2 regions of the Aeromonas sp. 130281 genome follow, and region 1 is predicted to be linked to the other one. Evidence: predicted binding sites of a transcription regulator. Region 1 holds the regulator's gene; the other holds the start of a gene.

Region 1 (7,989 bases):
CTGGAAGATACCCATCTCAGCGAGACCCAGCGGCGCTATCTCGCCGCCATAGAGCACAGCGGCGAATCCCTGCTGGAGATCCTCAACGACATCCTCGACTACTCCAAGATCGAGGCGGGCCACGTGGAGGCGCGCCGGGAACCCTTCCCGCTGCATCAGCTGGTCGATGAGCTGAGCGCCCTGTTCCGGCCCAGGGCAGAGGCCAGAGGGGTGGCCCTGGTGCTGGAGTACGCCCCCGCCCTGCCTCCCGTGGTGGAAGGGGATCTGGGCAAGCTGCGCCAGGTACTCGCGAACCTCCTGGGCAACGCGGTCAAGTTCACCGCCAGGGGCCGGATCTGCCTCGAGGTGAGCCCCCTCCCATGCGGCGGCCCCTGCGCCGAGCCCTGCATCCTGTTCGTGGTGAGCGATACCGGCCCCGGCATTCCTGAACAGGAGCAGGAGGCGGTGTTCGAGGCGTTCCGCCAGCGCAAGCGGGACATGGGGCACCAGGGGGGCACAGGGCTGGGGCTTGCCATCAGCCGCAGGCTGGTGGCCGCCATGGGGGGGGAGCTGTGCCTCGCCAGCCGGCCCGGGGAGGGTTGCCGCTTCAGCTTCAGCTTGCCCCTGCAACGCTCGGCCGCCCAGCTGCCGGCCGCGGCCCAGCCGCTGCACCTCGGCCAGCCTCGCGAGATCCTGCTGGTGGAAGACAACGAGATCAACCGGCTGGTGGCGCAGGGCATGCTGACTCGCCTGGGCCATTGCGTCACCCTGGCGGAAGACGGGCGTTCGGCGCTGGCGCGGGTGACTGAGCGGAGTTTCGATCTGGCGCTGCTCGATATCAATCTGCCTGACATGGATGGCCTGACCCTGCGCGAAGATCTGGCCGCCATCAGCGAGGAGGTGCACGAGCGCCCCCTGCCTGCCATCGCCATCTCGGCCCAGATGTACCCCGAGGATATCCGTCTCTGTCTGGAGGCGGGCTTTGCGGACTTTGTCGGCAAACCGGTGCGTCTGGCGGCGTTGGCCAGCGCCATCGACCGTCAGTTCCAGATAGAGACAGCGCAGGCCCTGCCGGACGCGAGGGAGGGCACCGTCAGCCTGCCGGCCCCCCAGGCCGCCAACCCCGTGCTGGACGCCGACCTGGCCTTGCTCGGCAGTCAGCGCATCCGTCAGCTCATCGGATTGTTTGAATCCCAGGGGGCGGCCCTGGTGGCCGCACTGGTGCGGTGCGAGGGGGAAGAGCGCAAGGGGATGGCCCACAAGCTCAAGGGCAGTGCCCTGGCGCTCGGGCTGGATGATTTTGCCGCGCAGTGCGCCGCCCTGGAGGCGGGAGACGCCGATCCGGCGGGGCTGGCCGGGGAGTTTGATGCGGCGGTGGCGACGCTCAAGGCGTGGCAGGAGAGGCAGCTGTCGGCCCCGGCATGAGCCTCAGCCTGGTCTGCTGCCGACGACTGATCCGCCGCTTCCTTCCTGCTCCTCGTCTCTGTAGAGCGCCTGCTTGCAGCGGGGGCAGATGTGCTGGCGCCGGTAGTCGGCCTGGTGCACCACCCCCACCTCGAGCTGCTGATGGTGGCCGCAATGGATGCAGAAGATGATATCGCCATCGACGGCCTCGGGGTGGGCCGCCAGGTACTGCGCCCGGGTGGGCAGCGTCTCCCAGCGGGTGGTGCAGGCGCCCTTGCGACTGCCGGTGTAATAGACCCAATAGAAGATGGCAAAGACGGCGACAATCACGAACAGCATCAGATGATCCATGGAATTCCCCCTTGTGGTGAGAGAGGCAAATGCAGGGCTCTGGTGCGACCCTGTGCGCCAAAGGGCCCTGCCGTTGCCAGCCGATGGCCGCTCGCCAGGCTTCGCAGCCCCTGTGCCGTCTAAAGATGTTATCTGTTAGTAAATGCTATATCCATGATCTGGCTCTGGTTTTTGCCCTCCATAGGGGAGGATTCAGGGGGCGGGTCAGACAGGATTGCCGGGCGCCCCAGGAGGGGCCGAGCCGACGGAAGGGGCGCCGGCCCCGCGAGAGGCAAGGGGAAAGAGGGGCGTCCGGCTTCGAAAATTGCGACGTATTTTACATTTTATAAACAAGTTTTTGGGTGGTTGGACTGTCTCTTTGATCCAGCTCACGTTACAATGCGCGGGCCCACTTCACCTATCGCGCAAACGATTTTCAGGAGATAAACGGATGTTGAAACGTGACATGACCATCGCCGGCTATGATCCAGAGCTGTGGCAGGCCATCACAGACGAAACCCGTCGTCAGGAAGAACATATCGAGCTGATCGCGTCTGAGAACTACACCAGCCCCCGCGTCATGGAAGCCCAGGGCTCCCAGTTGACCAACAAGTACGCCGAAGGCTATCCGGCCAAGCGTTACTACGGCGGTTGCGAGTACGTCGACGTGGTCGAAACCCTGGCCATCGAGCGCGCCAAGGAACTGTTTGGTGCCACCTATGCCAACGTGCAGCCGCACTCCGGCTCCCAGGCCAACAGCGCCGTCTACATGGCCCTGCTGCAGCCGGGCGACACCGTGCTGGGCATGAACCTGGCCCACGGTGGTCACCTGACCCACGGCTCCCCGGTGAACTTCTCCGGCAAGCTGTACAACATCATCCCCTACGGCATCGATGAGTCCGGCAAGATCGACTATGACGAGATGGAGCGCCTGGCGGTCGAGCACAAGCCGAAGATGATGATAGGTGGCTTCTCCGCCTACTCCGGCATCGTCGACTGGGCCCGCATGCGCGAAATCGCCGACAAGATCGGTGCTTACCTGTTCGTCGACATGGCCCACGTGGCCGGTCTGATTGCCGCTGGCGTCTACCCGAACCCGGTGCCCCACGCCCACGTGGTCACCTCCACCACCCACAAGACCCTGGCCGGTCCGCGCGGTGGTCTGATCCTCTCCGCCGCCGACGACGAAGATCTGTACAAGAAGCTGAACTCCGCCGTCTTCCCGGGTGGTCAGGGCGGCCCGCTGATGCACGTCATCGCCGGCAAGGCCGTGGCCTTCAAGGAAGCGCTGGAGCCCGAGTTCAAGACCTATCAGGCCCAGGTCGTCAAGAACGCCAAGGCCATGGCAGCTACCTTTATCGAGCGCGGTTACAAGATCGTCTCCGGCGGTACCGACAACCACCTGATGCTGGTTGACCTCATCGGCCGCGAGCTGACCGGTAAGGACGCCGACGCCGCACTGGGCAAGGCCAACATCACCGTCAACAAGAACTCCGTGCCGAACGACCCGCGCTCTCCGTTCGTCACATCCGGCGTGCGGATCGGTACCCCGGCCATCACCCGCCGCGGTTTCAAGGAAGCCGAGTCCATCCAGTTGGCCAACTGGATCTGCGACGTGCTGGACAACCACGACAACGACGCCGTGCTGGCCACCGTTCGCGAGAAGGTGCTGGATATCTGCCGCCGTTTCCCGGTTTATGCCTGATACGCCAGAGACTCTGGTATAAAAACAATGCCACCCCAGGGTGGCATTGTTGTTTCTGCTCCGGCCTTGCCATAGGGCTGTACTCATCGACCGACAGAGGAGGCACCATGCCAAATCAGACCGCGCTCAGTGATGAGGAACTCATCTCTGCCCTCCGCGCCCAGTATCATTTTCGCCCCAGCCCCGAGGGCCTGCTGGCCTGGGATGTACGCCGTCTGGTGCGGCTGAGCCGCGGGTTGCCGGTGCGCGCTGTGCCACTCTCGCAGCTCGCGGAGCTCGATAGCGAGCACTGGTACGGGCATGGCAGCGTGAAACCCACGGTGCGCAGCATAGTAGAACACTGCCAGCTGATGCAGGCCGCCGATCTCGCCTATCCCATCATTCTGGACAGTGCGGGGCGGGTGATGGATGGCATGCACAGGGTGGGCAAGGCGCTGATGCAGGGCCATACCCATATCGATGCGGTGCAATTCGAGCTAGATCCGGCCCCCGACTATGTGGATTGCGATCCGGATCTGTTGCCCTACGACGACTGAATCGGCGCCATTTCTGCCCCAATGCCACCCACAGGTGGCATTGTTTTTTCTGGGCTTTTACCGGCTTTGGATGGCCGTGCTACACTGGCCGGCCAAGATCCTGACCCCGCGGGGCAGGTGCCTTTTCCGTTAACGCCGGAGGTCCGATGCATTGCCCTTTCTGTAGTGCGGTTGATACCAAGGTGATCGATTCCCGTCTGGTGGCAGAAGGCCATCAGGTGCGCCGCCGTCGTGAATGCCTGCTCTGCCATGAGCGCTTCACCACCTTCGAGATGGCCGAGCTGGTGATGCCCCGTGTCATCAAGTCCAATGGCTCCCGCGAGCCCTTCAATGAAGACAAGCTGCGGGCCGGCATACTGCGGGCCCTGGAGAAGCGGCCGGTGAGCATGGAGGCCATCGAAAAGGGGGTCAATCACATCAAATCCCGGCTGCGTGCCACCGGCGAGCGCGAAGTCGCGTCCCAGCTGGTGGGCAACCTGGTGATGGATGAACTCAAGAGCCTGGACAAGGTGGCCTATATCCGCTTCGCCTCCGTCTATCGCAGCTTCGAGGACATCCGCGAGTTCGGCGAAGAGATCGCCAAGCTGGAGAAGTGAAGAGGGTCGGGTGAGCAAAGCAATATCCGCTTCACCCCTCTCTACCTCAGGACTCGAGGACATCCGCCTTGTTTGTAACAAGAAGCGGTGAAGAGATCGCCAAGCTGGAGAAATAAGCCAGCCACCCACGGATTGCGTTAGCACCCCTATTTTCTCGCGTTGAACGGGAGCCCAGATGTTTAGTCAAGATGATTACCAATGGATGAGCCGGGCCCTCGAGCTGGCCCGTCGCGGCCGTTACACCACGGCCCCCAATCCCTGTGTGGGCGCCGTGCTGGTGAAGGCCGGCGTGGTGGTGGGGGAGGGCTGGCACCAGCGTGCCGGTGAACCCCATGCCGAGGTCTATGCCCTGCATGCCGCCGGGGAAGAGGCTCGCGGCGCCACCGCCTATGTGACCCTGGAGCCCTGCTCCCATCACGGTCGCACCCCTCCCTGTGCCGAGGCGCTGATCAAGGCCGGGGTGACCCGGGTGGTCGCCGCCATGGTGGATCCCAATCCCCAGGTGGGGGGACGCGGCCTGCGCATGCTCTCCGAGGCGGGCATCAAGACCGACTTCGGCCTGCTCAGCGCCGAGGCCGAGGCCCTGAACCCCGGTTTCTTCAAGCGGATGCGCACCGCCTTCCCGCAGGTGACGGTCAAGCTCGGCGCCAGCCTCGACGGTCGCACCGCCATGGCGAGCGGCGAGAGCCAGTGGATCACCTCCCCGGAGGCGCGCCGGGACGTGCAGCGGCTGCGTGCCCGCCACGATGCGGTGCTCTCCAGCGCCGAGACGGTGCTGGCCGACGGCGCCTCCCTCAATGTGCGCTGGGACGAGCTGCCGGCCTCGGTCAAGGCCAGCTATCCCAGGGAGGCCCTGCGCCAGCCGCTGCGGGTCATCGTCGATTCCCAGAACCGGCTGACCCCGGACCTGCCCCTGTTCCAGAGCGAGAGCCCTGTGCTGCTGGCCCGTCACAAGGTCGACGGGGAGTGGCCTGCGTGGGTGCAACAGCTGGAAGTGCCGCTGCTGGATGGCAAGCTGGATCTGGTCAGCCTGTTCATGTTGCTGGCCAAGCAAAACGTCAACTCGGTGCTGGTCGAGGCGGGGCCACGGCTGTGTGGCGCTCTACTGGATAAGGGGTTGGTGGATGAGCTGGTGCTCTATCAGGCGCCCAAACTGATGGGTGACGAGGGGCGTGGCCTGTTCCATCTGCCCGGTCTGACCCGGCTGTTCCAGGCCCCCAAGCTCGCCATCAAGGATGTGCGCATGGTGGGGCCGGATATTCGCATTACCGCCAAAATAGCCTGATTTATCAATGTTCAAGGGGGCATGATCAGCCCCCGTCATCAGCAAGGTGATCTGCATGTTTACCGGAATTATCGAAGCGGTGGGAACCCTGGCCGAGCTGCGCCGTCAGGGCGATGACATGGCCCTCACCGTCCACGCACCAGGTCTGGATTTTAGCGACGTTAAGCTGGGCGACTCCATCGCCACCAACGGCGTCTGCCTCACCGTGGTGGCGCTGGGCGACAAGAGTTATACCGCCGACGTGTCGCTTGAGACGCTCTCTCGCACCGGCTTTGCCGAGGCCAAGGTAGGGGATCCGGTGAACCTCGAGAAGGCGCTGATGCCGAGCTCCCGCCTCGGCGGCCACCTGGTCTCGGGCCACGTGGATGGCATCGGCGAGGTGAAGAGCAAGTCCAGCAGCGGCCGCGCCATCGAGTACTGGATCGAGGCGCCAAAGGAACTTTCTCGCTACATCGCCGAGAAGGGGTCCATTGCGGTGGATGGCATCAGCCTGACGGTCAACGCCGTGCAGGGGGATCTCTTTCGCCTGACCATAGTGCCCCACACCGCCCAGGAGACCACCATAGCCCGCTGGAAACCGGGCCACAGGGTGAACCTGGAGGTGGATCAGATCGCCCGCTATCTGGAGCGGCTGATGCAGGGCAGGGCGCAGGAGCAGGGCGGATCCAGCCTGACCCTGGAGACCTTGGCCCGATCCGGGTTTATCTGACAGGCAGGGGAGCGGGCAAAACACGGTTCTGTGATCCCGCTCCGATTGAAATGGGGCCCCGTGCCCCCATCTAGCACACAATGATGCAGTATCAAGCCGAGCCGGCAGGCTCAATTCCCCAAGCATGTTGATGGAGTAGCCCATGGCGCTGAGCACAACCCAGGAAATCATTGCCGATATCAAGGCGGGCAAGATGGTGATCCTGATGGATGACGAAGACAGGGAGAACGAAGGGGACCTCATCATGGCCGCTTCCTGTGTCCGTCCGGAGGATATCAACTTCATGGCCCGTTACGGCCGTGGCCTCATCTGCCTGACCCTGACCCGGGATCGCTGCAAGCAGCTGGCGCTGCCGCTGATGGTGGACAGGAACAATGCCCAGTTCTCCACCGCCTTCACCGTGACCATAGAAGCGGCCGAAGGGGTGACCACGGGCATCTCCGCCGCCGATCGCGCCGTGACCGTCCAGGCCGCCGTCGCACCGAACGCCAAGGCCGCCGATCTGGTGCAGCCCGGCCACATCTTCCCGCTGATGGCGCAGGATGGCGGCGTGCTGACCCGTGCCGGCCACACCGAGGCGGGCTGCGATCTGGCCCGTCTGGCCGGTTACGAGGCGGCCTCTGTCATCGTCGAGATCCTCAACGAGGATGGCACCATGGCGCGTCGTCCCGATCTCGAAATCTTCGCCGAGCAGCACGGCATCAAGCTGGGCACCATCGCGGATCTCATCGAGTACCGCAACCAGCACGAGACCACGGTGGAGAAGGTAGCCGAGTGCAAGCTGCCCACCGAGTTCGGGGAGTTTGATCTCGTCACCTTCCGCGACACCATAGACAACCAGGTGCACTTCGCCCTCAAGAAAGGCGAGGTGAAAGCCGACCAGCCGACCCTGGTACGGGTCCATCTGCACGACGTGCTGAGCGATCTGCTGCTGACGGATCGCCACAGCGCCCGCAGCTGGCCGCTGCCCAAATCCATGGCCCGCATCGCCGACGAGGGCGGTGTGCTGGTGATCCTGGGGGCGGAAGCCCAGGGCGCCGAGCTGCTTGCCCGGGTCAAGGGCTTTGAAGCCGCCGACAAGGGACTGGCACCGGAAGGGGCCAAGTGGCAGGGCACCTCGCGCCGGGTCGGTGTGGGCTCCCAGATCCTCAAGGCATTGGGGGTCGGCAAGATGCGCCTCTTGAGCTCGCCGAAGAAATACCATGCTCTCGGCGGCTTCGGCCTCGAGGTGGTGGAGTACGTCGGCGAGTAAGCGCCCTGGTGCTCGCTTGACGACATACCATGCTCGCCAGTGGCTTCGGCCTCGAGGTGGTGGAGTACGTCGGCGAGTAAGCGCCCTGGTGCTCGCTTGACGACATACCATGCTCGCCAGGGGCTTCGGCCTCGAGGTGGTGGAGTGCGTCGGCGAGCAAGCCCCTGACGGGTTGAATGACTATCCTGGCCGC
Region 2 (7,989 bases), 1.3 Mb from region 1:
AATTAGTTGTTCTTTGGCTTAAACAGCGCGACATGGTAACACACTGAGCCAAATACCTTAAGCCACAAATCCGGGTAACACGTCGGGCTGGTGTGCCCAAGTCCGTCCGTTATAATGCCCGCCAGGACAATAGATTGCGCGCGCCCTGCCCGCTGCGCGCCCTGCCACAGGATCATCAAAAAATGAATAGTGATGCCAATGTCGATCTGACAGAAATCGCCAAATTTGAAGCCATCGCCTCCCGCTGGTGGGACATGGAGGGCGAGTTCAAGCCCCTGCACCAGATCAACCCGGTGCGCCTTGACTGGATCACCGACAAGAGCGGCGGCCTGTTTGGCAAGCGCGTGCTCGACATCGGCTGCGGCGGCGGCATCCTCTCCGAGAGCATGGCCCGCCGGGGTGCTCGCGTGACCGGCATCGACATGGGCAAGGAGCCCCTCGGGGTCGCCCGCCTGCACGCCCTGGAGCAGGGTGTGGAGCTCGAATACCGCCAGATCACCGCCGAAGCTCATGCCGCCGAGGCCCCGGGTCAGTATGATGTGGTCACCTGCATGGAGATGCTGGAGCATGTGCCGGATCCCGCCTCCGTGCTGCGGGCCATCGCCACCCTGGTGCGACCGGGGGGCAAGGTGTATGTCTCCACCATCAACCGCAACCCGAAAGCCTACCTGATGATGATCCTGGGGGCCGAGTACCTGCTGAAGATGGTGCCCAAGGGCACCCATGATCACAAGAAGTTCATCACTCCCGCCGAGTTGTGCCGCATGGGTGAAGCCGCGGGCCTCTTGGTGCGGGACATGAGCGGGGTGCACTACGCGCCGCTCTCCAACAGCTTCAAGCTCGGCAGGAACGTCGACGTCAACTACATGGTGGCCTTCGTGCGCCCGGAGTCAGTCTGATGAGCACCGACAAGGCGCCCCTGCGCTGCGTGCTGTTCGATCTGGACGGCACCCTGCTCGACACGGCCCCGGATCTCGGCGCCGCCGTCAACCATGTGCTGGTGAGCGAAGGCTTTGCCCCGCTGCCCGAGGCCATCATCCGCCAGACCACCTCCCACGGGGCCCTCGGGCTGCTCAAGGCGGGCCTGGGGGAGGATCTGCTGGAAGAGCTGGGGGCCACGCGCCTTCGCAACGCCCTGCTCGCCCATTACGCCGCCAACCTCTGCGTCGGTACCCGTCCCTATGAAGGGATGCTGGATCTCATCGAATGGCTCGATAAGAAGAAGCTGCCCTGGGGCATAGTCACCAACAAGCCGGGCTTTCTCACCGAGCCGCTGCTGGCCGCCCTGCCCGAGCTTGCCAGCTGCGGCGTCACCGTCAGTGCCGACACCCTGCCGGTACGCAAGCCAGACCCCGCCCCCATGTTCTTTGCCTGCGAGCGGCTCGGGGTCGAGGCGAGCCACTGCCTTTATGTAGGGGATCACGTGCGCGACATCGAGGCGGGGCGCAACGCCGGCATGCTTACCGCGGTGGCGGGCTGGGGCTATCTGAGCGATGACGAGGATACCGCCGACTGGGGCGCCGACCTGCACTTTGATACGGTACAGGCCCTGCACCACTGGCTGCGTTACGAGCTGACCTGAGCCAAACCAGCATTGCACTGCATAAACGGTATAAGTGGACCATCGGGGTGCGGATCTGCAGTTCGATGCCGTACGAGGCAGGCCCTGCACCACTGGCTGCGCTACGAGCTGACCTGAGTCAGCCCTGTTCCGCATGACGTTATAGATGGATCATCCGGGCAGCTTTAACGCCAAAGGGTTCCCAGATGAGCACGACGTTCACTCACCGGGCCGCACATTGGCAATGACAAGGGGCGCAGATGTGCCCCTTGTTTTGAGAGGATGACAAGTGCGCGCCTGCGGGGACAGGACAGCTTTTGACCCTGGCTGCACAAGGGATAACCAGGCTGAATTTGCTAGTAAAAACACCCCCTTTTCGCAAGCAAAAAAAGTTATTTAAATTTTCCATCTTCGATCATCGGACTTGCATTTGCCGGATCGGACGGATGAAAACCCACTCACTGTGAGCAGTCACTAACTCGAACCCGAACACCCACAATTTATCCACAGCTAATGCGTTATCCACAGATTGCAATGCTGTGCCGACCTCACTATCTTGTAGTTCGAATTTAAAATAACACTATATCTTGTGATTCATGGCGCACTTCGCCCCCAGGCCACCCTCAAGAAGGGAACCCTGGATGCTGGGCGCCATGGTTTTTCGGGAATCAACTAAAGGTCATCAGCCAATGAACTTGTTTGTGACGAAGCGTAACGGCCACAAAGAACCCATCGATCTGGATAAAATTCACCGCGTGCTCGACTGGGCCGCCGAGAAGCTCGACAACGTGTCGGTCTCCCAGGTGGAGCTCAAGTCCCACATCCAGTTCTATGACGGTATCCGTACCGCCGACATCCACGAAACCGTCATCAAGGCCGCTGCTGACCTGATCTCCGAACAGAGCCCGGATTACCAGTACATGGCCGCCCGCCTGGCCATCTTCCACCTGCGCAAGAAGGCCTACGGCCAGTTCGAGCCGCCCCACCTCTACCAGCACGTCGCCCGTCTGGTGGACATGGGCAAGTACGACAAGCACCTGCTGACCGACTATACCCAGGCCGAATTCGAGGAGCTCAACGCCCACCTCGACCACTGGCGTGACATGGACTTCTCCTACGCGGCGGTCAAGCAGCTGGAAGGCAAGTACCTGGTGCAGAACCGCGTCACCGGCGAAATTTACGAGAGCCCGCAGTTCCTCTACATCCTGGTGGCGGCCTGCCTCTTCTCCAAGTATCCGAAAGATACCCGTCTGGACTACATCAAGCGTTTCTACGATGCGGTCTCGACCTTCAAGATCTCCCTGCCGACCCCGATCATGAGCGGCGTGCGCACCCCGACCCGTCAGTTCAGCTCCTGCGTGCTGATCGAGTGCGATGACAGCCTGGATTCCATCAATGCCACCGCCAGCGCCATCGTCCGTTATGTCTCCCAGCGCGCCGGCATCGGCATCAACGCCGGACGCATCCGTGGTCTGGGCAGCCCCATCCGTGGCGGCGAAGCCTTCCACACCGGCTGCATCCCCTTCTACAAGTACTTCCAGACTGCCGTGAAGTGCTGCTCCCAGGGCGGTGTGCGCGGCGGTGCGGCCACCCTCTTCTACCCCCTGTGGCACACCGAGGTGGAGAGCCTGCTGGTACTGAAGAACAACCGCGGCGTGGAAGAGAACCGGGTCCGTCACATGGACTACGGGGTGCAGATCAACAAGCTGATGTACCAGCGTCTCATCAAGGGCGGCGACATCACATTGTTCTCCCCGTCCGATGCACCTGGCCTGTACGACGCCTTCTTCGCGGATCAGGACAAGTTCGAGCAGCTCTACGTCAAGTACGAGCAGGATCCGTCCATTCGCAAGAAGACCCTCAAGGCGGTGGATCTCTTCTCCCTGATGATGCAGGAGCGCGCCGGCACCGGTCGCATCTACATCCAGAACGTGGATCACTGCAACACCCACAGCCCGTTCGATCCGGCCGTGGCCCCGGTGCGCCAGTCCAACCTCTGCCTCGAGATTGCGCTGCCCACCAAGCCGCTCAACAACGTGGATGACGAAGAGGGCGAGATCGCCCTGTGCACCCTGTCTGCCTTCAACCTGGGTGCCATCGAGAAGCTGGAAGACCTGGAAGAGATGGCGGATCTGGCCGTGCGCGCCCTGGATGCCCTGCTCGACTATCAGGACTACCCCCTCAAGGCCGCGATGAAGGGCAGCATGAACCGCCGCACCTTGGGGATAGGCGTCATCAACTACGCCTACTACCTGGCCAAGAACGGTGCCCGCTACTCCGATGGTTCCGGTCTGGCCCTGACTCACCGCACCTTCGAGGCGATCCAGTACTACCTGTTGAAGGCGTCCGTGCAGCTGGCCCGCGAGTTCGGCCCCTGCCCGGCCTTCAACGAGACCACCTACGCCCAGGGGATCCTGCCCATAGATACCTATAAAAAGGATCTGGATGTGCTGTGCAACGAGCCGCTGCACCTGGACTGGGAAAGCCTGCGTGAAGAGATCAAGACAGTGGGACTGCGCAACTCCACCCTGACCGCCCTGATGCCAAGCGAGACCTCCAGCCAGATCTCCAACGCCACCAACGGCATAGAGCCGCCCCGTGGTCTGGTGTCGGTCAAGGCTTCCAAGGACGGCATCCTCAAGCAGGTGGTGCCCGAGTACCATCGCCTGAAGGATCAGTACGAACTGCTGTGGAAGCAGCCGAGCGTCGATGGCTACCTGCAGCTGGTCGGCATCATGCAGAAGTTTGTGGATCAGGCGATCTCCGCCAACACCAACTACGACCCGGCCCGTTTCGAAGGCAACAAGGTCCCGATGAAGCAGCTGCTCAAGGACTTGCTGACCGCCTACAAATACGGCCTCAAGACCCTCTACTATCACAACACCCGTGATGGTGCGGACGACGCCCAGACCGATCTGCAAGACGACGGTTGCGCCGGCGGGGCTTGTAAAATATAAGTCGCAGCACGATCTGATGAACCGGGCGGGAGCATGAAGCTCCCGCCCTCCTGTTTCCCCTCATTCAAGACATTCAAATCACCATGGCTTATTCAACTTTCTGCCAGACCCAGAACGACCAGCTCAAGGAGCCGATGTTCTTCGGCCAGTCGGTCAACGTGGCCCGTTATGATCAGCAAAAGCACGACATCTTCGAGCGGCTGATCGAGAAGCAACTCTCCTTCTTCTGGCGTCCGGAAGAGGTGGACGTGTCCCACGATCGCATCGACTACCAGGCCCTGCCGCCCCACGAGCAGCACATCTTCATCTCCAACCTGAAGTACCAGACCCTGCTGGACTCCATCCAGGGTCGCAGCCCGAACGTGGCGCTGCTGCCCCTGGTCTCCATCCCGGAGCTGGAGACCTGGATCGAGACCTGGGCCTTCTCCGAGACCATCCACTCTCGCTCCTACACCCACATCATTCGCAACATCGTCAACAACCCGGGACAGGTGTTCGACGACATCGTCACCAACGAGCAGATCCTGAAGCGCGCCGGCTCCATCAGCCACTTCTACGACGATCTGATCGAGGCAACCGCGCTCTATCACCTGCACGGTGAAGGGAGCCACAAGGTGGGCGGCCGCGAGGTGACCATCACCTTGCGCGAGCTGAAAAAGAAACTCTACCTTTGCCTGATGAGCGTCAACGCCCTGGAGGCGATCCGTTTCTATGTGAGCTTCGCCTGCTCCTTTGCCTTCGCCGAGCGCGAGCTGATGGAGGGCAACGCCAAGATCATCAAGATGATCGCCCGCGACGAGGCCCTTCACCTCACGGGGACCCAGCATATGCTGAACCTGATGCGCACCGGTCAGGACGACCCCGAAATGGCCGAGATTGCCGCCGAGTGCGAGCAGGCCTGCTTCGAGATCTTCAAGGAAGCGGCCGAGCAGGAGAAAGAGTGGGCCGAGTACCTGTTCCAGGATGGCTCCATGATCGGTCTGAACAAGGACATCCTCTGCCAGTACGTGGAGTACATCACCAACCTGCGGATGGCGGCGGTCGGCCTGCAGCCAGCCTTCATTGGCGCCAAGCAAAACCCCATCCCCTGGATCAACACCTGGTTGTCCTCCGACAACGTGCAGGTGGCCCCCCAGGAAGTGGAGGTGAGCTCCTACCTGGTCGGCCAGATCGACAGCGAAGTGCACGCAGACGATCTCGGTGATTTCGAGCTGTGAGTCAGCTGCCCGAACCGCTGGCCAGTCGCACTCGCAGCGAAGTGCACCCAGACGTTCTGGGGTACGCCGCGCCGTGAGTGACGCCACCACCACGCTGACCCCCGCCCCCTGCTCTGCCCCCGCGCAGAGCGAGGCGGGCTCGCCACGGGTGCATACCCGGGATGACGTGCTGCACGCCCATCCCGGCGAGAGCCTGCTGGAGACCCTGGAGCGCCACGGTCACAGGGTGGAGTTCCAGTGCCGCAGCGGCTATTGCGGCGCCTGCCGCACCCCCTTGCTGGCAGGCACAGTGCACTACCCCAGCGTGCCGCTGGCGTTTGTCTCCCCAGGTGAGTGCCTGCCCTGCTGCTGCAAGCCGGTGGGGGCCATCCGGCTGGATATCCAGAAGGGCTGACGCCCAAGCTGGCAACTCGCGCAAAACAAAAAGCCGCCGGAGCAATCCGGCGGCTTTTTGTTGCGTCATCTGCAGAGGGCGCCCCGTGCAGGCGCCCGAGCCATCAAAGGGTCACAGCCAGGGGGCAGCGGTCGGCCCGTGATGCAGGCCCAGCTTCCAGACCCGGCCGAAGTGCTTGTAGTGACCGGCGGCCACCCCGGCCTTCTCCCCCATGCCGTGATAGAGATCGAGGTGACCCTTCTTCACGGCGCCGCCCACATCCAGCGCGATCAGCAGGCGCAGCTGGTGTTTGCCGGTCCAGTTGCCGGCCTTGTCGAGCAAGGGCACTTCCGCGAGGATCGGGGTCCCCATGGGCAGCAGGGTCTTGTCGGCGGCCACTGCCGCCATGGGCAGCAGCGGAATGCCGGCGGCGCCCACCACGTCATTGGTGGGGCGACGCTCGAAGAAGACGTAGGAGGGGTTCTGCTCCACCAGCTCCTTGACGTTCGCCTCCGGCTGGCGGCTCGCCCACTCCTTGATGGCCTTCATGGACATCTGCTCCTTGGGCACCTCGCCGCGGTCGATCAGCACCCGGCCGATACTCACGTAGCCGTGGCCGTTCTTGCCGCCGTAGCCCAGGTATTGCAGCCTGTCGTCATCCCCGTAGTGGACAAAGCCCGAGCCCTGCACGTCCATCAGGAAGTTGTCGATGAGGGACTTGCTGTAGCCAAGCTCCAGCCCACGGTTGGCCAGGGCCCCCTGATGGATCTCGGCCCGGCTCGGGCAACGACCGCCACATCTGGGCATGGCATAGATGGGGTACTTGTACTTGGCATCCGGGCGATGACGCACCTCCAGCACCGGCGAGTAGTAGCCGGTGAAGAGCACGTTGCCCATGCGATCGGCGCCGCCGAGCTGGGCCAGGCTGATGCCGTACTGAGTGATATGGGCAGGATCACCGCCATTGGCCACCCAGCGGGAGAGCTGGCGATAGAGCTCGCCGTAGCGACGGGTCATCTTGCCGGAGCGCTCCAGCACCAGCCGGCTCTGGGGGCCGAACTTGCTGTAGTCGGCGCGCTGATGGCTGTTGACCCGCTCCACCCGCACCAGATCCCCGGGCAGGGCACCATCCAGATACTGCTTGCCCAGATTCTCCGGCACCTCGCAGTTCAGAAAACATCCGGATTCCGCCTTCTTCTGGGGCACCTTGGCGGGTTCAGGGTTGCCCGCACAACCGGCCAGTCCCACCACGGCGGCGGCCAGCCAGTACGCATGTTTATTCATATGTCCTCATATAACACCGAGCATCATGTTCGGCGGGGAAGATGCCAAATTTGCCGGGGGAAAGCAAACGCCATCCGCCCCCGGACGCCCTATTTCTCCAAAGGGGATCTTCTGGGTTATAACAAGGTGACAAGATGTGAGAGGTCGTGGATGGAACAGCTCGAAATCTTCCCCCTGACAAGCCCCTGTGTCGGGGTCTGTGAAGTGAACAACAAGGGATATTGCAAGGGGTGCCTGCGCAGCCGGGAGGAGCGCTTCAACTGGCTCGTTATGACCCCGACCCAGCAGCAGGAGGTGATGCGCCTGTGCCGCAATCGCAAGGCGCGGGTCGAGGCCGCCCGTCGCAAGGCCAGAGAGGGTGAGCCCGTCGAGCCGCCATCGCAACCTGGCTGGGATTTCTGACCCCTTCCCTGCCCTCTTTCTGCCCACCAAAACAGAGGCGGCCCGCAGGCCGCCTTGTCATTCATCGGATGGATACCCGTCAGGCCGTTGCCAGCCTGGCCTGCTCCTCGCCGCGCTTGAGCATGGCGTAGGAGACGCCGGTCAGGAGCGACCCCGCCGCAATCGCCAGGATATACATCATCACGTGGCTGATGG

The links. Region 1 encodes NrdR, which represses ribonucleotide reductase genes. Its sites were predicted from a motif close to CACNNTATANNGTG; they were not measured.
Region 2: nrdA (class 1a ribonucleoside-diphosphate reductase subunit alpha) is a predicted target of NrdR. The motif match lies at 2,140-2,153, and genes of this name have one in related genera.

Annotation. Positions count from the first base shown of each region.
Region 1 is NZ_JBWVQS010000001.1:1,368,189-1,376,177, reverse strand. It holds gene torS (TMAO reductase system sensor histidine kinase/response regulator TorS) at 1-1,404, shown strand, start outside; gene AC1IN8_RS06210 (hypothetical protein) at 1,408-1,734, opposite strand; gene glyA (serine hydroxymethyltransferase) at 2,165-3,418, shown strand; gene AC1IN8_RS06200 (hypothetical protein) at 3,526-3,954, shown strand; gene nrdR (transcriptional regulator NrdR) at 4,101-4,550, shown strand; gene ribD (bifunctional diaminohydroxyphosphoribosylaminopyrimidine deaminase/5-amino-6-(5-phosphoribosylamino)uracil reductase RibD) at 4,726-5,835, shown strand; gene AC1IN8_RS06185 (riboflavin synthase) at 5,891-6,544, shown strand; gene ribBA (bifunctional 3,4-dihydroxy-2-butanone-4-phosphate synthase/GTP cyclohydrolase II) at 6,687-7,796, shown strand.
Region 2 is NZ_JBWVQS010000001.1:48,060-56,048, reverse strand. It holds gene ubiG (bifunctional 2-polyprenyl-6-hydroxyphenol methylase/3-demethylubiquinol 3-O-methyltransferase UbiG) at 183-899, shown strand; gene AC1IN8_RS00270 (HAD family hydrolase) at 899-1,582, shown strand; gene nrdA (class 1a ribonucleoside-diphosphate reductase subunit alpha) at 2,251-4,518, shown strand; gene nrdB (class Ia ribonucleoside-diphosphate reductase subunit beta) at 4,602-5,735, shown strand; gene yfaE (class I ribonucleotide reductase maintenance protein YfaE) at 5,809-6,129, shown strand; gene mltA (murein transglycosylase A) at 6,241-7,392, opposite strand; gene AC1IN8_RS00245 (DUF1289 domain-containing protein) at 7,543-7,794, shown strand; gene fruA (PTS fructose transporter subunit IIBC) at 7,874-7,989, opposite strand, start outside.